DNA from 4 places in the Bacillus aquiflavi genome. Region 3 is predicted to be linked to each of the others. Evidence: riboswitches for the same ligand, from Rfam matches in the RefSeq annotation. Region 3 holds a riboswitch; each other region holds the start of a gene.
What was found. Region 3 has a riboswitch for cobalamin ahead of cobT (nicotinate-nucleotide--dimethylbenzimidazole phosphoribosyltransferase). Riboswitches for the same ligand answer to the same signal wherever they lie in the genome.

Region 1: another riboswitch for cobalamin. It lies ahead of K6959_RS08300 (ribonucleoside-diphosphate reductase subunit alpha); the one in region 3 lies ahead of cobT (nicotinate-nucleotide--dimethylbenzimidazole phosphoribosyltransferase).
Region 2: another riboswitch for cobalamin. It lies ahead of K6959_RS00100 (ABC transporter substrate-binding protein); the one in region 3 lies ahead of cobT (nicotinate-nucleotide--dimethylbenzimidazole phosphoribosyltransferase).
Region 4: another riboswitch for cobalamin. It lies ahead of K6959_RS13805 (hypothetical protein); the one in region 3 lies ahead of cobT (nicotinate-nucleotide--dimethylbenzimidazole phosphoribosyltransferase).

What each region holds. Positions count from the first base shown of each region.
Region 1 covers NZ_CP082780.1:1,741,730-1,749,852, reverse strand. Annotated here, with positions in the region: gene K6959_RS08310 (bacillibactin exporter BcbE) at 1-421, shown strand, start outside; gene K6959_RS08305 (alpha/beta fold hydrolase) at 824-1,600, opposite strand; cobalamin riboswitch at 1,820-2,010, shown strand; gene K6959_RS08300 (ribonucleoside-diphosphate reductase subunit alpha) at 2,153-4,405, shown strand; gene K6959_RS08295 (ribonucleotide-diphosphate reductase subunit beta) at 4,427-5,470, shown strand; gene K6959_RS08290 (thioredoxin domain-containing protein) at 5,585-7,654, opposite strand; partial or broken gene K6959_RS08285 (DUF2935 domain-containing protein) at 8,007-8,123, shown strand, end outside.
Region 2 covers NZ_CP082780.1:14,790-22,912, forward strand. Annotated here, with positions in the region: gene K6959_RS00080 (hypothetical protein) at 1-18, shown strand, start outside; gene K6959_RS00085 (GNAT family N-acetyltransferase) at 118-714, opposite strand; gene K6959_RS00090 (DMT family transporter) at 904-1,275, shown strand; gene K6959_RS00095 (DMT family transporter) at 1,241-1,597, shown strand; cobalamin riboswitch at 1,698-1,891, shown strand; gene K6959_RS00100 (ABC transporter substrate-binding protein) at 2,030-3,007, shown strand; gene K6959_RS00105 (FecCD family ABC transporter permease) at 2,970-4,031, shown strand; gene K6959_RS00110 (adenosylcobinamide amidohydrolase) at 4,033-5,502, shown strand; gene cbiB (adenosylcobinamide-phosphate synthase CbiB) at 5,499-6,482, shown strand; gene cobD (threonine-phosphate decarboxylase CobD) at 6,439-7,515, shown strand; gene K6959_RS00125 (bifunctional adenosylcobinamide kinase/adenosylcobinamide-phosphate guanylyltransferase) at 7,497-8,081, shown strand; gene K6959_RS00130 (cobyric acid synthase) at 8,074-8,123, shown strand, end outside.
Region 3 covers NZ_CP082780.1:3,627,591-3,635,713, forward strand. Annotated here, with positions in the region: gene K6959_RS17640 (DUF2075 domain-containing protein) at 1-895, shown strand, start outside; gene K6959_RS17645 (nucleotide pyrophosphohydrolase) at 928-1,242, shown strand; gene K6959_RS17650 (hypothetical protein) at 1,537-1,731, shown strand; cobalamin riboswitch at 1,802-1,976, shown strand; gene cobT (nicotinate-nucleotide--dimethylbenzimidazole phosphoribosyltransferase) at 2,058-3,107, shown strand; gene K6959_RS17660 (hypothetical protein) at 3,491-3,748, opposite strand; gene K6959_RS17665 (CPBP family intramembrane glutamic endopeptidase) at 4,111-4,836, opposite strand; gene K6959_RS17670 (MerR family transcriptional regulator) at 4,833-5,549, opposite strand; gene K6959_RS17675 (3-hydroxyacyl-CoA dehydrogenase) at 5,813-6,712, shown strand; gene K6959_RS17680 (CsxC family protein) at 7,265-8,074, shown strand.
Region 4 covers NZ_CP082780.1:2,829,597-2,837,719, forward strand. Annotated here, with positions in the region: gene K6959_RS13785 (hotdog fold thioesterase) at 98-481, opposite strand; gene K6959_RS13790 (YuzC family spore coat inner layer protein) at 743-1,129, shown strand; gene K6959_RS13795 (hypothetical protein) at 1,207-1,416, opposite strand; partial or broken gene ccsA (cytochrome c biogenesis protein CcsA) at 1,605-2,156, opposite strand; cobalamin riboswitch at 2,312-2,504, shown strand; gene K6959_RS13805 (hypothetical protein) at 2,762-2,977, shown strand; gene metE (5-methyltetrahydropteroyltriglutamate--homocysteine S-methyltransferase) at 3,151-5,457, shown strand; gene K6959_RS13815 (leucyl aminopeptidase) at 5,682-7,190, opposite strand; gene K6959_RS13820 (DUF309 domain-containing protein) at 7,252-7,632, opposite strand; gene K6959_RS13825 (divergent PAP2 family protein) at 7,822-8,123, shown strand, end outside.

The DNA of each region.
Region 1 (8,123 bases), 1.9 Mb from region 3:
TCCACTCGGGGCATTATGTATCGCATCATTTACGGCAGGAAAATTGATTAAAGAAAATAAAGTTTTAATGAAATGGGTTACATTTGGCGGGATTTTATTACTAGGTAGCTCTATTGCACTAATAGGTCTTTCAGATAAGCTTTGGTATTTAATTATTATGTTCTTTATTAGCGGAGTCGGAATTGGCGTAGCCCTTCCGTGTCTTGATGCGATGATTACACAAGGTATAGCGAAAGACCAACGGGGAACGATTACCTCGATTTATAGTTCAATGAGATTTATCGGAGTTGCAGCTGGACCACCTGTTATTGCTTTGCTCATGAAAGGACAGGAAAAATGGATATTTTGGGGATTAAGCGGTTTATGCGTCTTAGCCGCGATTCTTTCCTTTAAAGCGATCCGTCCTGAACAAGAGGCCTAATGCAGATGATATTCCATTAGGCCTTTTGCTATTTAATATAGATCTTAATACCCCATCATAATAAAGACTCTACTTGATCTTTATTATTCAGCTGAAGGATTATAATTAATCGTTACTTCTTCTGCAAGGGGCCATCCAACACTACTGTTTATATACTCTGTTCCCTGCGAACGATCGATCAAATGTATAGGCCGACTGCCAAGACCTAAACCGAAGAGGGGTTGTGTTAAGTTTTTTGACGTAATTTGTTAATCTGATATTTTGTTGATTAATAAGCAATTTTATTTCCTGATTATTTCATTTAAGAAGGTATTATTGTTGACTTGAATTTAAAGAGGAATCCCCCGCACTATTGGTCATCATTCTTTTTCCTGACTTTGAGGCAGGGGGTGAAAATTCCGATTATGATTGCTCATCTGTTGAAAAATGGTCAACAACAAACCCAGTAATGATTTGGTTAAATAGCTGCCAATTTTTAAAGGGCAATTGGTGGTGTGCTTTTTTAATAAAAGCAGCTTGAAATGAAGTCACTCTCCGATAAGCTCGAATATGCTGGTTTGTGAAATCTTTTGCGCCATAAATTAATAGTAAAGGGATTTTTAATTGAGGCAGTCTGTCCACGCATGAAAAGTGCAATGAACGATTATAAAAATCAAACCATACTTTTCGGTTCGCTTGATCCATATGCTCTTTTAACATATTGCGTAAATTCGGCTCTAATGTATGAGCAGCGGCAATTGCAAATTTAATAGCACTTGGAAAGTTTTTTATAAAATACATTCCGATTTGATGCTCATACCGTAATACAGCTGATCTTATTTCTGGAAATCCGCCCGCCAAAATTAGCCCTAAAGTGCGGTCTTGATAAGAAAGAGCAAATTCTTGGGCGACACATCCTCCAGAAGAATAACCACAAATGACTGCTTTAGCAATTGATAAATGATCTAATAACGCCCGAATCTCGGAGGCGAAATTTTTCATCGTTACATGTTCTAAAGCACCGGAAGTGTCTCCATGACCGCTTAAATCGGGAGTTAAAATCCGAAAATGTTTACTGAGAGAGTATTGATGATAAAATACTTTTCGGCCCATTCCAGGAGGATGAATAAATACGAGCGGAATTCCTGTACCTTTATCATCAAAAAAAATATTTATTTTATTATATTGAAAATAGGGCATTTTTACTACACCTTCCTAACTACAAATGGTCTTCATTAATATTTCCTAATTTAAGTTAAAAATGTGATGAAATCTCATCATTGTTGTCCTTTTATAAAAAATCCCTATTTTAACAACATTATCTTTGTTTTATTTTTTGCAAAGCTTCATTGTCTTTTTACTGAAGTATGATAAAATACACAATATATTGATTTGAAATTAAAATTTAATACTATATATTGAAAACTGACAAGAGTTGGTGTCATTCGTGACTTAATAGGGAATCCGGTGAAATTCCGGAGCTGTCCCCGCAACTGTAAGTGCGGACGAAATAAGAAATCCACTGTACATGCTTTCAAAGGAATGTATGGGAAGGTCTTAAAGTAGAACGATGCACAAGCCAGGAGACCTGCCAAAGCTTGTTTTAAGTTTCGATTCTTCGGGGATTGAGAAGATGAAACGATAGTACAAATTTGAATTGATGTCTTTTTTACTATCGTTTGATCCGCTCTGACCCGAGCGGATTTTTTTATTTTCAATGACTATGAATATATATTTTAGGAGGTTTTCTTTATGACTGTAAAAGCTCCAATCGATGAAGCTTTTATTACTTGGATGAAAGAGCTTGATTCTGTTCAACAAAGCTTTCCACATTTAAACATTACTTCATTAAAGGAACGAGCGGAAATCATTTGGGAACAAGTAAACAGAGAAAATATGGATGAGTTTTGTCATCTTCTTGTTCTTGAGTGCGTGGCAAATATGAGCGAACAGGAGCCCGATTGGACATTTGTTGCAGCACGAATTTGGCTGTTGCACTTGTATGAAGAAGCGAAAACAAATCGGAATTCAACGTCGTCAACTTACGGTTCTTTTTTTGAATTAATTTCAATTTTAACAGAGAAAGAAATTTATTCCCCTTCCCTCTTAGAAAATTATGATAAAGCAGAAATTGATGCTTTAGGAGAGGAAATTGATCCGAAGAAAGATGAATTATTCACCTATATCGGTATTCGCATGCTTTCTGACCGCTATTTAGCTAAAGATCGACGCGGGCATATTTATGAGCTTCCACAAGAACGTTTTATGGTGATTGCAATGACGTTAATGATGCATGAAGAAAAAGAGAAGCGACTTCATTTCGTCCGTGAAGCGTATTGGGCTCTTAGCCATCTTTATATGACAGTTGCAACTCCGACATTAACGAATGCAGGTAAGCGTTGGGGACAGCTTTCAAGCTGCTTCATCGATACGATTGATGATAGTTTGCAAAGTATATATGACACCAACACAGACATTGCAAATTTATCAAAAAACGGCGGCGGGATCGGCGTTTATTTAGGAAAAATACGGAGCCGCGGTAGTGACATTAAAGGCTTTAAAGGAGCGTCCTCAGGTGTGATCCCATGGATGAAATTATTAAATAATACAGCTGTTAGCGTTGATCAGCTAGGACAGCGGAAAGGAGCGATTAGTGTTTATTTGGATGTATGGCATAAAGATATTTTCTCGTTCCTTGATGCTAAGTTGAATAACGGAGATGAACGTTATCGAACTCACGATTTATTTACTGGGATATGTATTCCAGATTTATTTATGGAGCAAGTTGAAAAGCGTGGCGATTGGCATTTATTTGACCCGCATGAAGTTCGGTCTGTACTCGGATTTTCATTAGAGGATTTCTATGATGAAAAACGCGGTGAAGGTTCATTCCGTGAAAAGTATTTCCAATGTGCCAAACATCCACTTCTTTCAAAAGAGACCGTCCCGGCAATCGAAGTCATGAAGAGAATCATGAGAAGCCAGCTTGAAACAGGTTCTCCGTTTATGTTTTATCGAGATGAAGCGAATAGAAAAAATCCTAACCATCATCTCGGAATGATTTACTGTACGAACCTTTGTACAGAAATCGCCCAAAACCAAAGTGAAACAAATGTATGTAAACAAGTTGTGAAAGACGGAAAAATCATTGTTGAAAAGCAGCCTGGAGATTTTGTCGTTTGTAATCTCTCGTCTATTAATCTAGCAAAAGCGGTTCAAGATGACGTGTTAAAACGTCTCATTCCGATTCAAGTTCGCATGCTTGATAATGTAATCGATCAAAATGATATTCCTGTTTTACAAGCAAAGCTTACAAATCAAAAATACCGTGCAATTGGACTTGGAACGTTCGGGTGGCACCATCTTCTCGCAAAGAAGAATATAAAATGGGAAAGTGATGAGGCAGTTAGTTACGCCGACACTCTTTATGAGCAAATTGCCCACTACACGATTGAAGCAAGTATGGAGCTTGCAATTGAAAAAGGCGCATACCCAGTTTTTAAAGGCTCTGATTGGAGTACAGGAGATTATTTTACAAAACGAAATTATTGTAGTCATCACTCTACTCTTCCTTGGGACAAGCTGAAGGAAAAGGTGAGCGAAAATGGAATTCGCAACGGTTATTTAATGGCTGTTGCCCCAAATGCTTCAACAGCGCTAATTGCAGGCAGCACTCCGAGTATTGATCCGATTTTTAAAAAGTTTTATTCAGAGGAGAAAAAAGATTATAAGCTTCCAGTCACTGCGCCTGATTTATCAGAATATACGACTTGGTACTATAAATCGGCCCATTTAATTGACCAGCATTGGAGCATAATGCAAAATGCGAAACGCCAGCGCCATATTGATCAGGCAATTTCCTTTAATTTATATATCCAAAACACGATCAAGGCGAAAGAATTGCTAGCCCTCCATCTCGATGCTTGGGAAAGCGGTTTAAAATCAACCTATTACTTACGTTCCACTTCATCGGAAATTGAAGATTGCGATTCGTGTTCTAGTTAAAAGTGAAAAGGAGAATGAATCATGACTGAAAAAGTAATTAAAAGACCCATCACAAACAAAACAGCTCCAAATAGAGCGACAGCCATTATTAATGGGGAATGTTCAAATATTTTAAATTGGGATGATGTCCAATATAAATGGGCTTATCCTAAATACAAAAAAATGTTAGCAAACTTTTGGACGCCATTTGAAATTAACATGTCTCAAGATATGAAGCAATTTCCTACATTAACAGCTCACGAACAAGAGACGTTTTTAAAGACGATCGGTTTGCTTGCAATGCTTGATAGCATTCAAACAGATTATGCCGGCAAAGTTGCGGATTATTTAACAGATTCAAGTATATCTGCATTAATGATTATACTAGCACAGCAAGAAGTAATCCATAATCATTCCTACTCGTACGTCTTATCAAGTCTTGTGTCAAAACAAAAACAAGACGAAGTGTTTAAATTTTGGCGGACTGAACCAATTTTACAAAAACGAAATGATTTTGTTACAAACGGTTATAAACATTTCACTGAACATTCAACAGTCGAAAACTTCTTAAAATCGATCGTATTTGATGTTGTGCTCGAAGGATTATTTTTTTATTCTGGATTCGCCTTTTTTTATCATCTTGCACGAAATCAAAAAATGGTCGCAACGAGTACGATGATTAACTATATTAATCGAGATGAACAAATTCATGTTGACTTGTTCGTGAAAATTTTTAAAGAAGTGCTTGTTCAATATCCACAATACAATACGAAAGAATTAGCAAATTTTTTTGAAGAAACGTTTGTTAAAGCAGCTGAATTAGAAATCGAATGGGCGCGGTATATTATTGGGAATAAAATCCCCGGCATCATTTTGCAGGATGTTGAAGACTATGTAAAATTTTATGCTAACGTTCGCTGTAATCAACTCGGCTTTAACCGTCCATTTGAAGGGTATCGGACAAATCCGCTGCGCTGGATTATCGCTTATGAAGAAGTCGATTTAGGAAAATCAGACTTTTTCGAGCAAAAATCACGGCAATATGTAAAAGTGAATAATGTTGATAATGGTTTTGATGATTTGTAGTAAATAATGAAAGAAAGCCCGTTGTCGCAACGGGCTTTGGATTGTTGATCTCTCACTTGCATTCGTCGCTCTAGTTACTTCCGCCTCAATTGACAAATTTTTTTGAAAAACTTATCAAGCATTCTGATTCGGCGTTTCAATGATCACTTCAAGCGCTTTATTAATATCTGTTAACGGCTGTTGACAGGCAAAATTTTCACAAATATAAATCGTTGTCTCTGCAATCTTCTCATATTGACCCGCAAATGGAGATACATGCTCCAAACGCTTTGGATCATCTGTATTTAAGACGATCGTCTCTGGTAAAAATTGTTTTCTCACTGTTGTCAGCATTTCCATGACGTCCGGATTATTTCCAAGAATAACAACTTCTTTTAGCCCCATTTCCATTAGTAATATACTTTGGAGAAAATAAGTGAAGCTTGCTCCATAGCTTGATACATCTTGTTCAAACGTCGTCAGCATTTTCTCCGTCATTTCGCGCCATTTCATCTCTCCCGTTAAATGAGATAGCTTAATAAGCTGAACGGCCGCAACACTATTTCCTGATGGAAGAGCCCCGTCGGCAATTTGTTTTTCCCTCACAAGAACAGCCTTTGCCTCTTTACTCGTAAAAAAGAAACCGCCTTTCTCATCATCCCAGAAGGAATCTTTCATTCGTTCCGCTAACCGAAGTGCTGTTTGTAAATAGTGAACTTCAAAAGTTAATTCATACAGTTCAATAGCCGCCCAAAGAAGGAAAGCGTAATCATCTAAATATGCTTCATACTTTACTTCTCCCTCACGATATCGTGCCATTAAACGGTCATGTCGGAACATCGTATTTTCGATAAAAGAAAAAGCTTTTTCTGCCAGCTGACGATATTCTTCCTTGTTAAATACTTTGGCCGCTTTCGTAAGTCCAGCAATCATCAGTGCGTTCCAGGAAGTTAACACTTTATCATCAAGATGAGGTCGTGCTCGCTTTGAACGTTCCTCAAACAACCGCTGTCGCGCTTTTTCAAGTTGCTGTTTTCCTTCTTCAACTGTAAAGCCGTATTTTTCTGACACGCTAAGTACATTCGTATGTATCAAATTGGGAATGTTTTTTCCTTCAAAATTCCCATTCTCCGTTATATCATACAGATCACAATAATACGGACCGAGCTGTTCGCCAAGTATTGAGATGACTTCTTGTTTTGACCAAACGTAATATTTCCCTTCTATTCCTTCACTATCTGCATCAAGTGCTGAATAAAAAGCCGTGTGCTGATCAGTCATTTCTTTTTTAATAAATTGAATGATTTCCGCAACTATTTTTTCATATGTATCTTTTTTCGTTACTTGATACGCTTCACTATAAACATATAGAAGAAGAGCGTTATCATATAGCATTTTTTCAAAATGAGGAACTAACCACATTTGATCTGTCGAATAGCGGGCAAAACCGAAGCCGACATGATCATAAATTCCCCCATTTGCCATGCTATCAAGTGTTTTCTCGACCATTTTAAGCGCAAGCTCAGCGTCTGTCCACTTATAGTAACGTAGCAAGTACATTAAATGATGAGGAATCGGAAATTTTGGTGCTCCCCCAAAACCACCGTATATACTGTCAAAGCTATTTGAAAGCTGCTCATATGTTTTATGAAGAATACGTGCTGAAAGCTTTTTCGTTCCCGTCCGTTTTGCCGCTTGCTGTAATGATTCGGTAATTTGCCCGGCAACAGAGTCAATTCGCTCACGCTCATGATGATACTTATCAGACAATTGTGTAATGGCATCAACAATACCGGGACGACCGTAACGGCTTTCCTTCGGAAAATACGTCCCGGCATAAAATGGCTTTAAATCCGGCGTCAAAAATACATTTAACGGCCAGCCGCCTTGACCTGTTAACATTTGGCAAACATTCATATAAACAGAATCAATATCAGGTCGCTCTTCCCGATCTACTTTTATCGAAACAAATCGTTCATTAATGAGCTTAGCGACAGCTTCATCCTCAAACGATTCACGCTCCATAACGTGACACCAGTGACAGGTCGAATAGCCGATACTTAAAAAAATTGGTTTATTTTCTGCCTTCGCTTTTTCGAAAGCTTCTTGCCCCCATGGATACCATTCCACTGGATTATAGGCGTGTTGCAATAAATACGGAGACTTTTCAGCAATTAATCTATTGGGCTTTTTGTTAGTTGACATAAAGGCATCACCATCCTCTCTTGTATTACTTTACCACTAATAACCTTATTAAATGCACCTTTTTGTCCATATTTTAGGTAGTATTCGAAGCTAAAGTTATTCGACATGAGTCTTAAACATAAAAAAAAAAGGTTACCCCATACTTAAGCATAACTGCTATTTCAATTATTTACGCAGAAAGACAGCTACAAATCTTTACATATACACATTATCTATACATTCTTATCCTTGCATTTACAAAGCTGGCACAAAGACAGGTGCTAAAACCGAGACATAAATAATTGTTTAAAAGAAATAGGACAAAATCTCATCCACATATAGATGTATAGAAGTATTAAATGGGGGTGACATTTTGGCAAATCCAATTGTAGTCAGGTCATTAGATGAAATAAAATTTTGGTCTAGAATAATGAAAGAGCATGCTTTCTTTTTAAGTTTAGGTTTTTCAAGTGATCAGCAACAATTGATT
Region 2 (8,123 bases), 190 kb from region 3:
CGGATATACAGTAAATAAAATGAAGGCAAAAACGAACTTTTTAAAAAGGGATGGGATGTTTGTCACCATTGAAACTTGCCCTTTAGGGGCAAGTTTTCACATGAATCAAACGTTTGTTTAATGAAAAAGATGATAAACCGTCGATTGCGGATGCTGTTTTTCTTGCTCCCATTCTTCTTTTAATATTCCCATCCGGATCGAGTCATAATATTGACCGTTATAGTAACGGCATTTTCGCATTCTTCCTTCAACCATCATTCCGATTTTTTCTGCGGTACGCATCATCCGTGTATTTCCTGACCATGTCGTTATTCCTGCACGTACAATTGGTAATGTTAAAAATAAATAATCGATCCATAAAGCAAGTGCCTCTGTCCCATAACCACCATTCCAATAATCTGAATCGAAAATAACGATTCCAGCTTCAAGCCATTTAGATAGTTCGTCTTCCCAATAGTAGCTCACTGTCCCAATTACTTTCCCGTCCACTTCGATGACCATTCGATGTGGATAAATGGCTGTTAATAATGGCAATGATTGCTTCCGATACGTCTGAAAATCGAGATGTTTAAGCGGAAAATAAGGAGCATCCCACTTTTTCCACTCGGGATTCATTGTCCCATAAATATATGTCCAAAGAGTTTGCAAATCCTTTTCAGTTTTTCTTCGCAGCGTCACTTTTTTTCCGTGAATAATTGGGATAAAACTGTCCATCTTTTTACCCACTCCCTTTTATTGTTTTTATGCTATGGTAAACAATATTGTTGTTTTAGACTCATTTGTGTGAGACTATCGTTTCACATGTCTTTTCAGCTATGATGGAAAGGAAATACAAGTTCAATACAGCTTAATCTTATAATAGATTACAAAGATGGTCTATTGCAATTGTAGGGGGGTTTATCAATGGATCGAAAAAATAAACGTCTTGCTTGGGTTTACTTATTTATTGCAGGAATATCAGAAATTGGCTGGGCGTTTGGTTTAAAGTTTTCAAATGGATTTACAAGATTAATTCCTAGTATTATAACGATTGTGTTAATCATTGTAAGTTTTTGGATATTTTCTCAAGCGATGCGTGATATTTCTATGGGGACGGCGTATGCTGTTTTCACTGGAATCGGTGCAGTAGGCACAGTATTAATCGGGATCTTATTTTTGAATGAAGATGGCGGTGTTTTAAAGTTATTTTTTTTAACCTTACTGTTCGGCGGCATAATTGGTTTAGTGATGTCATCTTCAGATGAGCAAGAAACTAAGGTTAAAGGGAAGTGTTAAAACAGTGGCTTGGTTCTACTTATTAGTTGCTGGCTTTGGAGAAATTGGATTTGTTGTTTTTATGAAATATTCTGCAGGCTTTACAGTAAAGCGTTATACAGCTCTATCGATTATTTCGGCAATCATTAGTTTTTATTATTTGTCAAAGTCTTTAATAGACATTCCGATTGGAACGGCGTATGCTATTTGGTCAGCGATTGGGGCTGCAGGGAGTGTTTTATATGGAATGATTTTTTTTATGGAATCAAAAAGTTGGAAGCGCCTTTTGTTTATCGGAATGATTATTTGCGGCGGTGTTGGGCTGAAGCTAGTTAGTTCTTAATAAAAACTCCTGCTAGTTGTTAAAGTCTAAAGCTTTATGAATAAAAAATATTCCCCATAAACTTTATTCTCGTGTATAATTTGATCAAGCGGAAAATTTCATAATGATCACAGAGCTAGGTGTCTTCCTTTATTGAAGACTTAAAAGGGAAGTTGGTGAAAATCCAACGCGGTCCCGCCACTGTAAATGGTAGCAAGCTGCGATGTGCCCACTGTGCTTTTAATAAATGTATGGGAAGGGTGCGGCAAGCAATGACCATGAGCCAGGAGACCTGCCTATTTCTTGTGCACCAAAAACCTACGAGGATAGGGAGGTGTCAGTCGGCATATGATTATTTTTACAATGTTTTATAAAGACTCCGATTAACATCTCCATCAAGACGGGAGATGTTTTTTAATTGTCTTTACTATGGAAAAATAGGGAGGAACAGCATTGAAAAAGTATTATTCTTTTATATTCGTATTACTACTCTCATTCGGATTATTAGTTGGATGTAACTCCGCGGAAAAGCCGAAAGAGTCACAAAATGAAAAGCAACAAGAAACAAATGTTGGACAAAAGGAAGAAGCTTCATTCCCAGTTACGATTAAAGATGGTGATGGTAATGAGGTTGTCATTGAAGAAAAGCCAGAAAAAATTATCTCACTGATGCCAAGTAATACAGAAATCGCATTTGCTTTAGGTTTGGGAGATCATATTGTTGGTGTAAACGATTATGATAATTATCCAGAAGAAGCTTTGGAAAAAGAAAAAATTGGCGGAATGGATTTTAATATTGAAAAGATTATTTCATTAAAGCCTAACTTAGTACTAGCCCATGCTTCTAATTCAGAAAAGTCAGCAGAAGGATTACAACAGCTTCGCAACGCTGGGATTACAGTTCTTGTCGTAAATGATGCTCAAAATTTTGATAAAGTTTATGAGTCTATTCAAATGATTGGAAAAGCAACCGGAGAAACAGAAGAAGCCGAAAAAATAATTAAAGACATGAAAGATAAAGTTTCCGAGATTAAAGATAAGACAGCAAAAATTAAGGACAAGAAAAAAGTCTTTATCGAAGTGGCTCCTGCCCCGGAAATTTTCACGCCAGGGAAAAACACTTTTATGGATGAAATGATTCAAATTGTAAATGCTGAAAATGCGGCAAAAGAACAAGAAGGATGGGTTCAATTAACTGAAGAGGCAATTATTGAACTTAATCCAGATGTGATTGTCACTACATATGGATATTATGTAGACAATCCAGCTGAACAAGTATTAAGTCGTGAAGGCTGGAAAGATGTACCGGCTGTGAAAAATCAACAAGTAGTTGATGTTCACGCAGATATTGTGAATCGTTCAGGTCCAAGGCTGGCAGAAGGAGTAGAGCAGCTTGCAAAAGCGATTTATCCAGACGTTTTTAAAGAGTAATGAGATCTTTGCTTACACATTGGCAGGGCTGTTTCTTTTTACGGCAGTGTTATTAGGAATATCGATCGGGACAGTATCTGTTCCGATCGTGAATATTTTCCAAATCATTGGTTTCGAAGTGTTTCAGATAGGTTCAATTGAAATGCTCGATCCGATGTATGGAAATATCGTCATGAATATTCGCTTGCCTCGTGTTATTTTAGCTGGTTTAGTTGGAGCATCTCTCGCAATTGCCGGAGCGGCTTTCCAAGGTTTGCTACGTAACCCATTAGCGGATCCATATACGTTAGGTGTTTCATCAGGGGCTTCGGTCGGCGCGGTGATCGTTTTATTTTTTCATTTATCTGTGCCATTTTTAAAGGGCTTTACATTGCCGATTTTTAGCATTATTACTTCCATTGCGACGATCTTTGCCGTGCTCTTTTTTGCGCGGAAAGTGGATCGTTCGATGAAAGTGGAAACGATTATTTTAACAGGAATTATTTTTAGTTCTTTTTTAGGTGCACTCATCTCTTTAATGATAGCGTTAACAGGTGAGGAACTTCGGCAAATTATTGGCTGGCTTCTAGGAAGTGTGTCGATGCGAGGTTGGAATTATGTTGGCATTATTTTACCTTTCTTTATATTCGGTTCTTTATTACTCATGTTAAATGGAAAAGAATTGAATGCGATGTCTTTTGGAGAAGAACGGGCGCAACATTTAGGTGTAGATGTCCGTAGGCGGAAGATGACGGTGTTACTGGCAGGTTCGGTATTAACTGGGGCAGCTGTTGCTGTATCAGGGACGATTGGTTTTGTTGGTCTTGTCATCCCTCATTTGACAAGATTGTTATGGGGACCTGACCATAAACATCTTTTACCGTTATCCATTTTAACGGGCAGTGCCTTTTTAATCTTGGCAGATTTAGTCGCCAGAATGATTATTTCACCGATCGAATTGCCGATTGGTGTGATTACCTCTTTAATAGGTGCTCCAGTTTTTGCGATTATTTTGCTAAGAAGACGAATGGAGAGAAGGGGATAACATGCTTACGATACAACATTTAACAGGAGGGTATTCAAGTGCGAGTGTGTTACATGATCTTTCCTTTCATGTAGAGCAGGGAGAGCTATTTGGAGTTTTAGGACCTAATGGCAGCGGTAAAACAACATTATTAAAAATGGTCAGCGGCATCTTGCAGCCGAAGCAAGGCACGATTACTGTAAAAGGAAAACCGCTTACATCATATTCTCCTAAAGAGTTTGCTAAGCTCGTTGCAGTTCTTCCGCAGCTCACACAAGATACTTTTTCTTACACAGTAAAAGAAACGGTGTCACTTGGCCGTTATGCTCATCAAAGCGGTTGGTTTCAATCGTGGACTAAAGAAGACGAAGCGATTGTGTGTGAAGTGATGGAACAGACAGGTATTAATAAATATGAGGCACATTATTTACATCAGCTATCAGGTGGTGAACGGCAAAGGGTTTTTTTAGCGCAAGCACTTGCACAGCAGCCAGAAATTTTATTATTAGACGAGCCGACAAATCACCTTGATTTATCATATCAAAAAGAATTACTAGACCTATTAAAAAAATGGACACGTGAACGAGGTTTAACAGTCATCTCAATTTTCCATGATTTAAATTTAGCCGGATTATATTGTGATCGATTGTTATTACTGGAAAATGGCGAAAAAAATATCGTTCATTTTCCAAATGAAGTCTTAAAGGAAGAACGGATACGAGCCGTTTATCAAACAAAAGTTGAGAAGCACCCGCATCCGAAAGTTCCGCGTCCACAAATGATTTTAATGCCAGATAAGCAAAAAGAGGACCATGAGGAAATTGTCATTGATGAACGATTTCTTCATAAAAGTGAAGAAATCATTCAGCTCATGTCCCCAATACCGCTCCGAACGATATCTTCTGGTGTAATTGGCTCTGGAGCAGGCTGGCATAGTACATTCGTTAATCGTCATGTTGATAAAAATTATGATTGTCGCCATCACCATGAAGAAATGTGCCAATATTTATGCACCAAAAAAATAAATCCTTCAGAAACAGTTGCAATGATGACAGCCGTGTTTTTAGAAGATGTTTCATACCGCTTTTTTGAAAGAGATGATTTTTCCGTTTTTGTTGTCGTGACCGCAGGAGTATCGAATGCGGTTGACGTAACAAGAAGTAAGGAACACTCATCGCAAGCGATACCTGGGACGATTAATATGTGGATATTTATTAATGGTCATCTTTCAGATGAGGCATTTATTCAAAGTATTGTGACCGCGACTGAAACGAAAGTAAAAGTAATGCAGGAGCAGGATATTAAAGATCCGCTTACTGGATCACAAGCGACAGGGACATCAACTGACAGCATATTAATCGCTGCAACTCAACGGGGAAAAATGCTGCAATATGCAGGTTCAATTACGCCTCTTGGAAAATTGATTAGTCAAAGTATTTACCACTGTTTGACTGAGGCAGTTGAAAAAAATAGAAGAAGGAAACAACGATGATCATTCAACATCTTACAGCGATTACGCTCGCTTTCATAATCGATAAAATAATAGGTGATCCGCCTCATTGGCCTCATCCAGTTCGATGGATGGGAAGGATGATCGCCTTTTTAGAAAAAAGCTTGAACAAGGGAAAGAAGCGAAGACTGTATGGATTTCTCATGGTCACAGCCGTTCTCATGACGTTTGTCACTGCGACGGCGATGTTTGTTAGTTTGTTATATCAGCTTCATTTAGTTGCAGGAATAATTGGTGAGGCAGTGATCATTTCAACGACCATTGCCCAAAAAAGTTTAAAGACGGCTGCGATGGAAGTGTATGAACCTTTAACTCATGGTAATTTAAATGAAGCGAGAACAAAATTATCTTATATTGTCGGCAGAGATACAGAAAATTTAACTGAGGCTGAAATCGCGCGAGCAACGATTGAAACAGTAGCTGAAAATACGAGTGATGGCATAACCGCCCCACTCTTTTGGGGATTAATTGGCGGAGCACCGCTTGCGGTTATGTACCGGGTAATTAATACGTGTGATTCCATGGTCGGTTATCGAAATGAAAGATATGAAGAGTTTGGCAAGGTGTCTGCACGTCTTGATGATCTCGTCAATTGGCTGCCAAGCAGGTTAACAGGATTTGTTATGTTAATGAGCATGAAACATGAACAAACAAAGGTGAAAACAGGCTGGTCCATTCTTTTTCGCGATGCAAGACGACACCCAAGTCCAAACAGCGGTTGGACTGAAGCCGCTGCAGCGGCTATATTCGGTATTCAATTAGGCGGGAAAAATACGTATAAAGGTGTTGTGTCGCATAGAGCAAAAATGGGTGATCCCCTAGTTCCGATACAAGCAAGTCATATTAAAAAAGTAAATACTTTGTTAGAACGCACTTCACTATTATTCTTATTGTTTTTATTGTTAGGAGGAATGACATTTGCAATGGCCTACACATGGATCAAATCCGCAATACTTATATGAGAGCTTCAATATGTCTCTTCCTAAAAAATATATCGACTTTAGTGTCAATACGAATCCATTTGGACCGCCAAAAATAATTGGCGAGCGTTGGCATGAATGGATAGATGCCATCAATGATTATCCTGATCCGAAAACGATATCATTAAAGCAAAAGCTTGCAAACAAAGACGGTGTAGCCGAGGAGTCGATTTTAGTCGGAAATGGCGGAGCAGAATTAATTACCCTTATCGCTCGGATGCTGCAAGAGAAAAGAGTCTTAATTGTTCAGCCTGCATTTTCGGAATATGAAGCGGCTTGCAGAGCATCCCGGTGTCATATTTTTTATCATCTTTTACAAGAAGGTGATTGGGAGTTAGACGTTGATGTGTTATTGTCAAAGCTCGCTCATGTCGATGCGATATTTTTATGCACGCCAAATAATCCAACCGGGGTTACTTACTCAAAAGCTGCACTGTTAAAGTTGCTGCAGCTATGCAATGAAAAAAATGTTCATGTCATTGTCGATGAAGCTTTTTATGATTTTTATGCAGAATATTCTTCACTAGTCACTTATATAACGAAGTTTCCGAACTTAATAATCATTCGCTCGTTAACGAAAATGTACGCTATTGCTGGGATTCGGCTTGGATATGTGATTAGCCAGCCAAAAACGATTCAAAAGCTGGCAGCTTTTCAACCTCATTGGAGTGTCAATGCCCTTGCTTTAAAAATTGGGGAAGTATCCATTGAGCAGTCAGCATATGTAAAAAAGACACAGAACTATATTATGAACGAACGAGAAAGGATTTTTCGTACCTTAAAAGAACTGCAATTTATCGTTTCTACATCAAAAGTGAATTTTTATTTAATGAAAGACCCGCATACACATGATCAGCTTCCGTTATTTCGCTTTTTACTTAAAAAAGGGATCATTCCAAGACATACGGCAAACTTTCCCGGTATTGAAGGCCGTTGGCTAAGGTTGGCAGTGAAACAGGCTGAAGATCATAACCAATTAGCAGAGGCATTAACAGAATGGCGCAAGCAAAGTTAATTTTTATTACCGGCGGTGTTCGAAGCGGAAAAAGTTCGTTTGCGGAAAGTTTGGCGACTTCATATGCTGAAAAAACAAGCGGGAGACTACATTATATTGCATGTGGACAAGCAGCGGATCATGAGATGGAAGAGCGAATTAGACGCCATCAATTAGTGCGGCAAAACAGTCCGATTCCTTGGAAGACGTGGGAATGCTTTCTTAATTTAGGCACCTTAGCATCCCACTTTACGAAGCGGGACGTTGTTTTGCTTGATTGTGTTACAACGTTACTGGATAATGAACTATTTAGTCATTATGAAACAGGGGAATGGCAAAGCAAGAAGTTTCAAAATCATGTTGAGCAGTCTATCGTAGCAAATATTGCTCAATTAAAGAACAATTCCATTGTGACGGTCGTTGTCTCTAATGAACTGTTAAATGAACCGATTCATGAGGAAACGAGCTTAACATATGGACGGCTCCTCGGATCTATTCATCAGCAAATTGTCAAAATGGCAGATGAAGCTTTTTTAGTTGAAGCGGGTATACATGTTCTGATGAAGGGAGAACGATTGAATGAGTAAATTTCTAATTACAGGTATTATGGTGCAAGGAACGGCTTCACA
Region 3 (8,123 bases):
AAAGCATTTGAGGATTAAAGATTTCGATAAGCCAACACCTTTAATTAATCGATTACAAAAACAGGGCAAAAAAGTAGACATTATTTTAGTAGACGAAGCTCATTTGTTGTTAACACGACAGGATAAATATAATAATTTTTATTTAGATAATCATTTGGAAGAGCTATTGAAGTTAGCGAAAGTGGTTGTCATTGTTTACGATCGAGACCAAGTCTTAAAGTTAAAAAGTTTATGGGAAGAGAAAACGTTGGAAAATCTAATTGGGAAGAGTTCCTATTATGAACGTTATGAGCTAACGAACCAGTTTCGAATGCACGCAAATGATGAAATATTAGAGTGGATTAATAGTTTTAAGCAAAAGCGTGTACTGCCAATACCACAAGGGAGTACATATGAATTAAAAGTTTTTGAATCATTAAAGGATATGCACGAAGCAATAATCCGGAAAGATACTCGATACGGATTAAGCCGTGTAGTGTCAACGTTCGACTATGTTCACAAAAAGGATGGAGAGGTTTACTACGTTACGGAAGATCAAGGAGAATATCAAATTCCATGGAATATTACAGACAGGAATTCTACTTGGGCAGAGAAAGAAACAACCGTTAGCGAAGCAGGCTCCATTTATACAGTACAAGGGTTTGATTTGAATTATGTAGGGGTCATTCTAGGACCTTCTGTTACTTACGATAGGAAAAAGGAACAGTTAGTCATCAAAACAGAGTTATATAAAGATATAGGTGCATATACAGGTACTGATGGAATTGGTGATGTTGAGAGGGCTAAGGAAAGAATTATATTAAACTCAATCAATATTCTAATGAAGCGTGGCATAAAAGGTTTATTTATCTATGCAAGTGATAATTCGTTAAGAAAAAAGCTGTTACAATCTTAACAGAGAAGGTGAAGATATGGGTGATCTGCGATATGGTTGTGAAATTTAGAGATGAAAGAGATTGGCGCCAATTTCATAATCCAAAAGACCTAGCACTTTCTTTGTCTTTAGAGGCTAGTGAATTGTTAGAACTTTTCCAATGGAAAACGAGTGAAGAAGCGCTAGAACATCATCTTGAAAGTATGAAAGATGAATTAGCAGATATATTGATCTACGCCTTGTTATTTTCCGAGGAAACAGGTATTGATGTATATAAAGCTGTTAAGGAAAAACTTCAAAAAAATAATTATAATTATCCTGTAGAAAAAGCGTATGGGAACAAAACAAAATATACAGAATTTAAATAATTTTATTCTTGAATGATTGTTAGTAGATTCTAACGCTTTCAATGTATTTAACTTTAAGTACACAGTTAAGTTGTTCTGTATTAGGTAACGTCTCTAACCTATTTTAAATAGTTTTTCAACTAGCTTTAGTTATTTTATACATAGGTTGATTATTGGGGTATTTTTCCGTTTCTCGTTTCGAAAAGTTTATACAGTTGTCTGATATCATGTTATATGATAGACAGTTACATAAACGACTTAACTAACGATAAATGGGCAAAATTTTGTTAAACAAAAGCAGGTGAAAAACTACATTTGCAATTCGTGTTCATGGATAAAAATACTGTTTATTCAGAAAAAGTTGTCATTACAGCAGCAAAAGAACATGACCAAAATCAGCTTAAAGTACTGGCAGATGCTAAAGAAGCCATGTATGTGTTTGATCGTGGCTATGTGTGGACTATGAACGATTTGATCGGGTGTTACCTAACCCTTTACCTATTTGTCTGAGCAATAAGCAATCCGTTTAACCACTTTACAGTTTTCTATCATTACTTTATAATTTTATACATTAATAGAAAATAGAATAAAAGCAGTAGGTGCCCTTAGGGGAGAATAGGGAATGAAGTGAAAATCTTCAGCGGTCCCGCCACTGTAAAGGGGAGTTTTATTAGAAATGCCACTGGAATCATTCTGGGAAGGTTAATAAAACAATGACCCTAAGCCAGGAGACCTGCCTATTCGCTTGATGTTATCAGATAATGGAAAAGTCTGTAGTTTATTTGCTCTTGAAATAAACTGCAGACTTTTATTTTTTATAAAAAGGAGAGAGAGAAATGCAATTATTGCAAAAAACGATTCATAAGATTGAAAAATTGGATGAAGAGATGATGGCTAAGGCAAGGGAAAGAATGGACAGCTTGATAAAGCCTCCTAAAAGTCTAGGTAAGCTGGAGGATATTGCTATCCAGTTAGTTGGAATTACAAGGAATTTTAATCCCATCATTGACCAAAAAGCAGTCATTGTAATGGCGGCTGATCATGGTGTTTATGAAGAAGGGATTTCCAGTAACCCTCAAGCGGTAACATTAGCACAAACTTTGTTGTTTCCAAAAGGATTAACTGGTGTGTGTGCTTTAAGTAGGGTTTCTGGAGCGGATGTAGTTGCAATAGATATTGGTGTAAAAGGGGAAATCCCAGATGATGCCGGAGTGATCAAAAGGAAAATAAAAAATGGTACTGAAAATATGGCAAAAGGTCCTGCCATGACGAGGGAAGAGGCTATCAAATCGATAGAGGTTGGGATTGAAATAGTTAATCAAGAAACAAAAAAAGGTATCAACTTGCTTGGCACGGGTGAAATGGGTATTGGCAACACTACTGCAAGTACAGCAATTTTGTCTGTTTTAGGGAATTGTGACCCTTTAGAAATTACCGGCAGGGGAGCTGGAGTTGGTAAAGGTGGAATTAAACATAAAGTAGAGGTAATCAGGAAAGCCATTGAGATCAACAAGCCAAACCCGGCTGATGGGATAGATGTTCTTGCCAAGGTAGGAGGGCTAGAAATCGGCGGCATGGCAGGTGTGATGCTTGGAGCTGCGGCGAATCAAATTCCAGTGGTGGTTGACGGCTATATTTCAACAGTGGCTGCCATTATTGCAGCGTCTATTGAACCTAAAGCGAAGGAATATTTCATCGTCTCCCATGCCTCTGCAGAACCAGGTGGACGAATGGCAAGTGAACTACTGGGGATTGAACCGATGTTAAGAATGGATATGTGCCTTGGGGAAGGATCTGGAGCAGCTTTAGCATTCCCGATTGTTGAGGGTGCAGTCAGCGTGATAAAACATATGGCTACTTTTGCTGAGGTTGGGATGAAAATTTAGTTGAGGTTTCAGAGGGTTATAGCGAAAAAATGGGAAATTATTGTCAATTATTTATTTCAATGCATAATTTTGATTTCTTAAAATATTTAAAGAGGTTGTCTAAGCCTAATGAAAAAAAGATATTAATCACTTTTTAATAAAAAAAAGAATGAAAGCATGAGCAGAAAAGGAAACTGTTATGACAATGCATGTATTGAATCGTTCAACAGTATCTTAAAGAAAGAGCTTATTTATTTAACCAAATATACAAAGTGAGAACAGGCAAAAAAATCTATGAATATATCAAAATATTCTTTAACTCAAAAAGAATTCCTTCAGCCAATGGGTATTTATTGCCCTCTGAATATGAACGGATGTACTATCGCGAGATTGCAAGTTAAACACTAGACATTAATTTCCTCATCATTTAAGTACAGAAAAGATCTATCTCTGTATTTGAATGATGAGGTCACCAAGCGAAAGCGCGGTAGAGAGAAAAATAAAGGACTCTTGATCATCCTTAGAACAGTACTGGCTGCAACGATGAGAATGATGACGAATAGATCCTTTATGTGACTGTTTGCGCGACTGACTTGTTCTGTTCCATCATCATTTTGGGCTGTACTTCTTTTGAAATCTTCATCAAATTTTTTTCTACTCATGCGGACACCTCATATTATTAGTTATTTCTATCATAAAGTAAACTGTGTCTACTTTTGAGTCTAACATCATGAAAATAAATTGGAGGACAGCCAAGAACTGTCATACGCATTGTCGAAAAGGAATTAAAGGGTGGAAAGTCTCTGTATTTTTATTGCTTTTTTCTGCACTTTTCTATCGCAAAATACAAGGGGCTTATTATCAAATTATTTTATAAGCTATTCTAATACGCTTGAATAAGCGTCATGTGATAATAGTTCCTGATTAAGTTCTATTCGATGGAATCGATTTGAAATAGTTTGGAAGTCTATGGATATTTCTTTTTTCAACTATGAGCGGCTTGTTACGATATTTATCTATAGAGTTATTCATCTATATTTCCTAGCTTTCCAACATAATCAATTAAAGTATGAAGAAGGATTAGCGGTATAATGGAGTTTAATGCGACTGCAAGCATTCCAAACACAAAGCCAAAAACGGTTGTTCGTATGACACCAGATAAGCCTTGGTAAGTATGGGCAAGGCCGAATAGTATTGACGAACATAATAGAACGAGCCAAATCGACCATTCGGGAAATAATGTCGTAAATGAAAATATTAGAAATCCACGGTAAATCATTTCTTCTGTTATACCCGCTGTCCATGCTACTTGATTCCAAGTGGATTTTTCTCTCTTTGTAACAGGTAGTATTTCTGTAAATGTTATTTGCTCAACTTTTTTTTGCTTCATGAAGATCAACTGATTTTTCACATGATCACTAATGAAGTATCCAATTACGTAATATAAAAGCAATAAAGTATATAATATTACTATTCCTATTACAATATATGTTATGACCGTACCTAATATTTCTGTGTTAATATTCGGCACTGTTATCAGTATATCTTTTAATGTTAGCTTAAAGTTTGCTATTACTATTAAGATCATGAGCGTTGATAACCACAAGCCTATCATCAGAATATGATAATAGCGTAACCTAATTGATGGGTCAGTTATAACACGCATTTTAAATCTTTGATATAACCAATAACCAATCATAGGTTCATATACAAGAATAAAACAAATAAGTCCCCACAAGATGATATTCATTTTATTTTATCTTCCTTTAGCATGTTCTCTATTTTTTCACTTAGCCACTGTTCCTCTTCTTTACTAAATGGTGAAGGAAATAACATTTCATCTAGTTGTATTTCTAATAGCTTAGGGTCTGTTAGTAACCGCTTAAAAAGCTCCCGTGGGACTTGAGAAAAAAGCTCTTCGAGAATGTTATATACTTTGTCATCCGTATACTGTTGCTTATAGGCTACCTTTAAGCGTTTCATAATATCATAATGATTCTTATTACTATTAGATCCATCATAGATCTCGTCCACGATTTGATTCGGCAAATAAGTCTTTAACCTTTGCTTCCTGAGGTTCCATTGTAAGCTATTTTGTATTAAGGCAATAAAAATTGCCGGTTCGACTACCTTATTTGCTTGAGCTAATGAAAGTGCTTGATCTAGTAGTTCAATATTCTTTTTAATGTCTGTTACTTTTTGAAGTAATTTTTCCTTTTGATAACGTAAAGATTCTGTTATTCCCCATTGCGGTTGCCTTATTAGCAGGTGAACATCTTTTAACGAATATCCTAACGCTTTTAATCCTGTGATTTTTTGCAAGGTGATGATGTCATCATCTTTATAATATCTGCGACCTGTTTCAGAAATGTAAGAGGGCTTTAATAAATCCTTTTCATCATAATAGCGAAGCGTACGAACGGAAACACCTGTTTTTTTTGAAAATTGACCAATTGAATACATATCATAGCTCCTTCTCACTTAATAGATTCATTATAAAATCTAACGTTACGGTAGAATCAACGATCATTTTTGAATTTATTTATTTTACATGTCATTTTCCGTATATGATAAGCATTTGGAAAAACTAATCCCATACTTTTATCTTTTTCATTCTTAATTTTTCATACACTAAGTATAAAATTGATCAATTAAGAGAAAATAATATACGCTAAAATCATGACATTATCATCACTCGCTATAACAAAAAGTAAAGGAGAACATATATGAACTATAAACATGTTACTGTTGCGGGCAGCGGTGTTTTAGGAAGTCAAATTGCATTTCAAACGGCGTTTAAAGGCTTTAATGTGTCTGTTTACGATATTAATGATGAAGTAATCGAACGTGCGAAAGAAAGATTTATGAATTTGAAGCAACGTTATCAGGAAGACTTAGGAGCTACTCAAAAAGATGTCGATGCAGCTTATGAGCGGATTTCTTTTTACTCTGATTTATCAGAAGCAGTTGCGGATGCAGATCTTGTAATTGAAGCAATTCCTGAAGTTGTTCAAAGTAAAATGGACTTTTATAGGCAGTTAGGAAAAGTTGCTCCTGAAAAGACAATTTTTGCAACAAACTCTTCAACGTTGTTACCGAGTCAATTTGCTGAAGCAACAGGCCGCCCAGAAAAGTTTTTAGCTCTACATTTCGCTAATGAAATTTGGAAAAACAACACGGCGGAAATTATGAAACATTCAGGAACAGATATGAAAGTGTTTGATGAAATAATTGAATTTGCAAAAGCGATTGGCATGGTTCCTTTGCCTTTACATAAAGAACAGCCTGGTTATATTTTAAATTCGTTATTAGTTCCGTTTTTAGAAGCGGCTGAAATGCTTTTATTAAAAGAAGTTGCAGATGTTGAAACGATTGATAAAACATGGATGATTGCAACAGGAGCGCCTCTTGGTCCGTTTGCTATTTTAGACGTTGTAGGTATTAGTACTGCTTATAATATCGTCCAGGCAAAGGCGAAAGCAACAGGTAATAAAGACTTTAAAAAGTTAGCCGAATTATTAAAGACAGAGTATATTGATCAAGGAAAGCTTGGCAGAGGAACAGGAGAAGGCTTCTATACATATCCCAACCCTCAGTTCATGAAGCCGGACTTTTTACAAGGTTAAAAGGTTTATAAAAAAAATTGGGTGGAAATATCATACTCCCCCCATTTTGACATCCCTAACTAAAAGAGTTAGAGCCTGTATTACAAGGATCAGGTGAATTTGAGAAAATAAGCAAATCTTCAGTTGAAAAGAAAGAAAGGTAAACACAATATTTGCGTACTGATCGCAAAGTATAGTAAAGATCAACTCGTTTTCACCCATAATATTTAATTAAGAAGAACTATAGAGGTTTTCCACCTTAACTAGCCCACCACGATAGTATTTATCTTTATCATAAGAGGATTAATCCATTGAAATAAAAGAACGTACAAGATAAACTGCCCTTTCTCAAATTACGAGAACGGGCTTTTTTATTGCGTTTATTTCCTGTCTGTAGGTTCGTTAATCGGGAATTTACTGGGCTAAAAAATAATATCAAGTTTTAAACGAAAAATGCGCAAATATACTCGTCCAACTGCCCAAACTAAGCGTTCCTTTCTAACATATATAAATAGTAGTTCCAAAAAAATGATTATTTATTGGTTTATGTAAAAATTAAAGGAGAGAATAAAGATGGATAATAATAATTTAGAATCAGAAAAGCACTGTCCTTTGCCACCGTGTGATAAGGCGAAAACAATTCGGGTTGATTGCAATAGTTTCGGCTTTTCTTTTGGACCGACTGCTTTTATTCCGATAGTTTTGGGTGAAGTAGAATTACAGGCGTTAGTTGAGTCGGAAATTACATTGCCAACAGCTGCTAAAGAAATCAAGAGTGTGCGCCGAAACATTTCCCTTACTCAATGTAAAGCCGTCCCTTCAGCTATACCGCTTAGTCGTCAAGTAAAGGTTTTTGTCTCTGGCGTCATTCATAAGAATATTCAATATGTAGAATCATGCAGCGGCTATTTACGTGACTACTCTGTTGACGTTCCTTTCAGCTGCAATCAGGCAGTCTTTGCTCCACGGGCTATTGAACTATTTAGCCAAAAATCGACTTTAACTAATGAAAGAATCTTTATTAATGAACACGGGGATGGAGCAGACAAAACAACATCAGGTGGGCTTACTTTTGAATTTTTCAATGAACCAATTGAATGCAGATTACTATTTAGTGTCGTAAATGATATTGATCTACACAAAAATATTGACAGCAGTGGACGCTTTAGAAAAATCATTGAGAAAGCAGAAGTTGTGTTAATCTTTAAGCTTTTGCAAAAACAGCAAGTTCCTCATTGCCCTTGTGGAATGGAAGATGCTCAAGAAGGAGAAAAAAATAATCAAGCCCAAGCACCAGCACAGTCCCAATCTCCAATTATTCATGAAAAAAATATTCACGACCGAATTAAAAACATTATTAACCGAATTAGCAATCAAGATTAAAAATGAAGATTGATTTACAAAAAGGACAGCTCCGATTGGTGCTGTCCTT
Region 4 (8,123 bases), 800 kb from region 3:
CAGCTTGAAGCATTCACTCTAATTCTTAACGAAGAAGGGCAAGGTTGCTCTACAGTCTAAAAACCGTTGCGGACATGTCCGCAACGGTTTTTTATGATTATTTTTTCTTTATAATAGCGATCGTACAACGTGAAACACAAATCAATTTGTTTTCCTCATCCATTATTTTTACATCCCATACCATCGTAGTTCGTCCTTTGTGCAACACTGTGCCAACAGCTGTTACAAGTCCATCCCTTTTTCCCCGAATATGATTAGCGTTAATTTCTAAGCCAACGACCATTTCATTCTTTTTATCAACTAATTCATAGGCTCCGACACTTGCAACTGTTTCTGCTAAGGCAACCGATGCTCCACCATGTAACAAGCCCGCCGGCTGACGTGTCCTGTTATCTACAGGCATTGTTGCAGTAACATAACCTTTTTCTAACTTTGTTACCTCAATCCCAAGTGAATTTAATAATGTATTTTCTAAATCCATTTTGTAATCCCACTCCTAAAGATTCGTTGTCGTGACAATATTTTTCTATCTATAACACTTTCATCATTTTATCATTACTTTAAATTTTTTAAACAATAAAACCTTAATCTATGGGATCACTTAACCTTTTTCTTCCCCTATCAATATATATAGTGAAAATTTTAAAATCAGCATATTCTCATGGTATATTTCATAACCCTTATCATATGTTGATAAATATGAATGGCATAACTTTTTCATCTTAAGAAAGAGGGAATGAACATGTACCACTTTTATCATCATCACGAAAACAACTATCGTTATCATCAATATTGGATACCTTATCCTGTGTTATATCAGCATCCAGCGTTTCGCCAGTTCCCACTAGTAAATCCATCTGTATTTATGTCTTCAGCTTCCGCAGCAAGTATGTTACTTGATAATGCAAAGTTAGTCGTCGAAAAAGTTTCAAAGTCTAAACAATTTTCAACACGGTTAATGAATGCCGCACAACAATCAAAAACAACTGAAGTTGAAACAATAATTAAATCAACAGGAATAAAAAATATGCCAAAGATCTCCTACACCCCTGATGGGCTTCACCTAGAATTTAATGATCAAAACGAAACAAATTGTTGTCACCTCGTTTTAATGATACGCTGGAGATAAAATTGGGACAGTTATCGGCCATTTTGAGGAATATAAAAAAATCCTGCACCAAAATAAGATACAGGATTGATTTAAATCTAATAATAAGGATATGGACCGTATGGTGGATAACCAAACCCTGTTCCATAAATAGGATAAGGTGGAAAGTATGGACGTGGTCTAGCAAACGCAGCGCCTACTAATCCACCTCCAAGTAATCCTCCAAGTAAACCGCCGAAAAAAGGGCCGCCGAAGAAAAACCGACTATCATGTCCATGAGCAGGATAAGGACTTCTATAAGGATACATATGGCTACCTCCTTTTAATTCTATATGTTCCTCATTACTTAATATGCAGTTGTACCGTATTTCGGTTGGGCTAAAGCTGCCTGCCTAATATTTTGAAAAAAACAAAAAACGTTTGGACAATTCGGAACGGTATTCATATATTATTTTAAAATAATCATAGCATCAAGAAATGATACGATTTTATATCTTTATGCATCTGAATGAAATCCGGAAATAACTAAATTGACGAATACTTGATTAAAAATAATAATCCCAAAACCTAGAATTGCCAACCATGCAGTTTTTTCTCCTTCCCATCCCTTCCCTACTCTTAAATGCAATAATGCTGCATAAAATAAAAAGGTGATAAACGACCAAACTTCTTTTGGATCCCAACCCCAAAACCGACTCCAAGCTATTTGCGCCCAAATCATTGCAAATACTAAACCACCGAGAGCAAATAAAGGAAATCCGATAATTACGGCTCTATGTGTGATTTTATCCATCAACGAAATATTTACTTTTTGAGTAAACGGATTTAGTAATGAAATCACTTTATTTTTCCTTATAAACCGGATAAGTATATAAATGATCGCTAGAAAATACATGATGAGTTCAAAAAAAAATGTTTGTTTACTTTTTTGCTGAGGGTTAACTGTTTTTAATAAAAAGATGAGCCCTGTAATAAAGGAGATGGATAAGACTGCACTAGCAAAAGAAACTGTAATTACATGTATTGTTAACCATTTACTTTGTAAAGCTAATCTTAACAATTAAAACCAATCTATGACATTTTGGTGACGATAAATCACTTAAATTGCCACTATTATTTTTAAAAAATTTGAATAGAAATAAACGCTGAAGTTAAAAAACTTTTCATTTAAACGTATTCTTATGTTATATTGAAATTACAACTGAATATCGTGTAAAATTTGGTGCTCTCACAAACTTTTTGTGAAGAGCTTAAAAGGGAAGTCGGTGCGAATCCGACGCTGTCCCGCAACTGTTAATGGGAACGATTTCTCATAAACCACTGTTACGATTGTAATGGGAAGGGAGAAAGAGTGATGATCATGAGCCAGGAGACCTGCCAAGTTTAGTACACACCAGTTAACCTACGAGGATAGGAGGTGTTATGTGTGACTATGAATAGTATTCACCCTATTCGTATGATCACTGTACGACAAGCGAAAAAAAGGAAACATTTCAGGATAATGAAGAAATATAACATGGTACAACCTGTATGTAAATCCTTATCTATTTTTCGCTGTCTACAGTTGAACTATGTACATCATAAAGTCTAAATAACATCTTTTTAAATCTTTTAAAAAGGTGTTTTTTTATTGACGAAGAAAGGGTGAGATAGGTGACGATTGTTCCTGATTACGTGATCGAATTAAAATCGATTGTAATGCTTTCACAATTAGATGATAAAAGTGTGAATTTAATGAACTATGTAAACCGGTTAGAGAAATCAATTATGACTGATGACAATAAAACAATGGACAAGAAAGTTGAGTTAGACCGGCTTCATTTTGCATACAAACTCGTTTTAGATGAATTATTAGTTTTTAAAAAATAGAGTAATACAATTGAGAGAATGCTTTAACTGAATATAACAGCTATAAAGCATTCTCGATATTTTAATGGCTATTGTTTCGAATGGACTCATCTCTTTCTAAGACTGAGGTCTCACAGGTTATGAGCCTAAAGTTAAAAATAGCCTAAGAAATAAAATTGAAAAGGAGATTAAAAATGAAATTTACAAGTACAATTATTGGCTATCCATATATCGGAGAAAATCGTGAATGGAAAAAAACCGTAGAAGCGTATTGGGCAAAGACATTATCAGAGAAGCAGTTTGAAAAGTCAATGAAGGCGCTGCGTCTCGCAAATATCCAAAAACAAATAGATGCTAACGTCGACGTTGTAACAGTTGGGGATTTTACTTTTTATGATCGTGTATTAGATGTTGCAGTTATGTTCGGGATGGTGCCGAAACGTTTCAATTGGGATGGTGGAACCATTCATTTAGAAACATATTATTCAATAGCTCGTGGAAATGAGCAAGCGCTCGCTAGTGAAATGACGAAATGGTTTAATACGAACTATCACTATATCGTACCTGAATATGATGGATCAAACTTACGTCTCTACGAAAACATTCCACTTAAAGCTTATATAGAAGCGAGAGATGAATTGGGTATTTTAGGAAAACCTACGATGATTGGCCCCGTTACTTTTTATAAGTTAACAAAAGTAATGGAAAACATAAATAAGCAAACTTATCTATTTCAGTTGATTGATTTATATACACAAATATTGAATGCATTAGTCGCTGAAGGTGTTAAATGGATTCAATTTGAAGAACCTATTTTCACTACTTCGATTTCAGAAAAAGATATGCAGCAAGCCAAAGAGGTGTACAAACAACTTTCAAAAGCTGTTCCCCAAGCACAAATTCTATTACAAACTTATTTTGAAGCAGTAGAACATTATGAGACAGTCATCAGTTTACCTGTTGCAGGAATCGGATTAGATTTTGTCCATGGTTTTCAAGAAAACATTACTAATCTGAAAAGATGGGGCTTCCCTAAAGAAAAGATATTAGTAGCAGGAGTTATTAATGGGCGTAATATTTGGTGTACACCATTGAAAAGACAATTTGATTTTCTTACCGAGCTTAAAAGCCTTATTAGCTCGGAAAACTTATGGATACAACCATCCTGCAGCTTAATGCATGTTCCAGTAACGGTTGCTTCAGAATCCAAATTATCAGAGGAATTTAAAAATAATCTTGCTTTTGCTGATGAAAAATTACAAGAACTAAATTTTTTAAAAAACGCTCTACGTGAAGGCAGTGATTATTACAAAGATATTTTTAAACAAAATATAGATAACATCGCTAATTTAAATCATAGCCGCGATAGACAGCTTATTACTGTACATGAAGCTATACAACAAATAACTGAAAAAGACTTTAGCAGAAAGAAGCCGCATAAAATTAGAAAAGAGCTACAGCAAGAAATATTACAGTTACCATTGTTTCCAACAACAACAATTGGCAGCCTCCCGCAAACAGAAGAAGTCAAGAAAACAAGAGCTGAAATGAGAAAAGGCAAAATTTCTCGTGAGGACTACCGTACATTTATTCAATCAGAAATCAAAAAATGGATTGATTATCAAGAGAAGCTTGGCCTCGATGTATATGTCCATGGTGAATTCGAACGGACAGATATGGTGGAGTATTTTGGAGAAAAATTAAAGGGATTTGCATTTACTGAAAAAGCGTGGGTTGTTTCATATGGTTCTAGATGTGTAAAACCACCAATTATTTATGGTGATGTACAATGGATTGAGCCTATGACGATAGCTGAAACTGTTTATGCACAATCGTTAACAACAAAACCTGTAAAAGGGATGTTAACAGGGCCGAATACAATGTTAAATTGGTCTTTCGTACGAGATGATATCCCGAAAAAAGAAGTTGCCTACCAAATTGCCCTAGCAATTAGGAAGGAAGTACAAACACTTGAAAGAGAAGGCATTCAAATTATTCAAGTAGACGAGCCGGCATTAAGAGAAGGGCTGCCGCTAAAAGTCAACAAACAAACCTCTTATCTAGAATGGGCAATAAATGCCTTTAAGCTGGCAACATCGGAAGTAGCCGATGTAACACAAATTCATACCCATATGTACTACTGTGAATTCAATGATTTTATCGAACCAATTCGTGCATTAGATACTGATGTCATTTCAATTGAAACATCTAAAAGTCACGGAGAAATCATTGAAGCATTCAAAAATAACGATTACGAAAATGATATCGGACTAGGTGTATATGATATTCATAGTCCGCGGATTCCACAATTAAATGAAATGCAAGCAATCATTGATGAAAGCTTAAAAGTACTTGCAATAGAGCAATGTTGGATTAATCCCGATTGCGGCCTGAAAACAAGAAAAACAGCTGAAACTTTGGCTGCGCTCGAGAGAATGGTGGATACTGCTAAAATAATGAGGGAACGTTATAAGCAAGAAGTTTTGAATATGATTAACTAAGTTCAAAATTTGGTGGGAGATTCCCCCATCTCCCACCAAAACTTCTGACAAACACCCGTATTCATCATTACTTACACTTCGTTGTAAGCTCATGAACCTCCGCCTCGTTGAACGCCTTGACTAACAATCGTTTTCACCCAATCTAAGGAAATCAATTCAAATAAAACAATCTCAGTGAGAGACTCTTTAATCCCTCACTAATTAATATTTATACAAATCGGAATTTAATCTTTAATTGGCTCAAACCGTTCTACAAATAATGCTAAAGTTCTTGTCATGACACCTGTAGCTCCGGCTGTACCAAGGTCATAATCTTTATTTGTTGTTGCTGTTCCTGCGATATCAAGATGAACCCAGGGAGTATCCTCGGCAAATTCACCTACAAATGCTCCGCCCATAATTGCATGACCTTCGCGCCCAGGCGAGTTATTTAAATCTGCAATCTTACTATTTCTTACTCTTTCCTTGTCTTTTTCAAATAAAGGTAAACGCCACATAGGTTCATCTACTTCATAAGATGCTTCCAGTACTTGTTCAAACATAGCCTCATTATTTGTCAATACTCCAGTTGTATCTGCACCAAGAGCAACAATGACCCCGCCTGTTAAAGTTGCCACATCAACAAGATAATTTGCACCGTGATGCTTTGCATATGTTACTGCATCTGCTAAAGCAAGCCGCCCTTCAGCATCAGTATTTAATACTTCAATTGTTTTCCCGCTCAATGAAGAGATGACATCATCCGGTTTAAAGGCTGACCCGCTAACCATATTATCCGTAGCCGGAATAACCGCAACAACATTTTGATTAGGTCTTAACTCTCCGATAATTTCCATAGCGCCAAGAACGGCTGCAGCACCGCCCATGTCAGTTTTCATACCAACAATTCCATCCTTCGGCTTTAAGGAGTATCCTCCTGTATCAAAAGTCACTCCTTTCCCGACGAGTCCAATTACGTCTTTCCATTCATCCTTACCTTGATATTTTAAAACGATCATCTTTGGCGGTTGGACAGACCCTTGATTTACCGCTAAAATCGCCCCCATTCCAAGCTTAAGCATATCTTCTTTTTCCAGAATTTCGACTTCAAAGTCATATTTTTCCGCTAATTGTTGAGCATAGTTTGCCATATCTGTTGCGGTTAGCATATTACCTGGAAGATTGACAAGATTACGTGCTGAGTTTACTGCTTTTCCGTAAGTATAGCCAACTGTTAAAACTTCCTGAACTTCTGATTGATCAAAAGCTTCACAGTAAACAGTCATCTGTTTAACTTTTTTCTCAGGCTTATTCGGCTTTTGTTTGTAACCTTCAAATTGATAAGTCGCCATAGCAAAAGACTCACTTATTCCATAAGCAACATCTAAAACATCTACTTTCTCGCTGACAAAGGAATCAAGTAAAATAGACACATCCTCTAAGTTTGCCGCTTTTACTTCTTTAAATGTCTTACCGAGCGCTTCTTTCAGCTTATTCAATGATACTTTCTTTTTATGTCCTAAACCAACAATATAAAGCCGCTTTGCACCAATTTGACCAAAAGTATGTATCATCGTGATGCTTTTATTTTTTGCCGAAATATCCTCTGATTTAACAAGTTCTGTTAGTTTCCCACCAAATTGCTCATCAACTTTACGAAGGACACCATCAAATTTAATTGGCTGGTCGTAAAGTCCGATAATAAGGCACGAATGCTCCCTATGAAAATTTAGTTCTTTTGTCACAGTAAACAAAACCTTCACCTCCAACATAATAATGTTATTATAACAAAAAATAGCTTTTTATTTCGACTAACTAACGATCTTCTAAATAAAGAAAAAAACGAGGAAGTTTAGGCAGAATATGAACCTCTTCGAATGGGACGCGATCAACTTGCTGTGGCATCATACTTTGACATTGTTCAATAAATTCATAAACTTTCTCTAAATCTATCCCCCAATGAAACGGACGGTATTGCTGTAAATATTCATGGGCCACGCTCATCATTAAACGAGCTCCTTTTATATTGCCGTACTCATAATGATAAATTGCTACACTCATTTGTAATAATCCTTTTAAAAACAGATTATTTTTATCAGTCATCCATATTTCCTCAAGAAGATCATGGCAAGTATAGTAATCACCTTCATTAAATTTTACAAAGAACTCATAATATTCTATTGGATAATCATTCAATTCCCTTTCACCTTTTCGTAAGTAAGTCTTAAAAAGAGACTATTTGTTTAAAATGATTATTGCATAGTTAAGCAAATTAACAAAACTTTAATTTTTCATTCATTATTTATGTCATATGATTATCTTACAGTTAGTTAACCTTGATTAAAAAAAATGGTACACTGTATATAACAAAAGGGTGGTTAAAATATGGAGTTATTCACAAATTTCCCATTATGGGCATCGTTAACTGCAATTTTCTTTGCTCAGTTTGTAAAAGTCCCTATTCATTTCTTAACTGCTAGAAAAGTGGATTGGAAACTTCTTTTTAGTACGGGCGGAATGCCAAGTTCCCATTCTGCCGCTGTAACAGCACTTGTAACAGGAGTAGCACTTGAAGAGGGATTGAATTCTACCATCTTTGCTGTTTCAACTGTCTTTGCCATCATCGTCATGTTTGATGCAACTGGAGTTAGAAGACATGCCGGCGAACAAGCAACTGTTTTAAACAG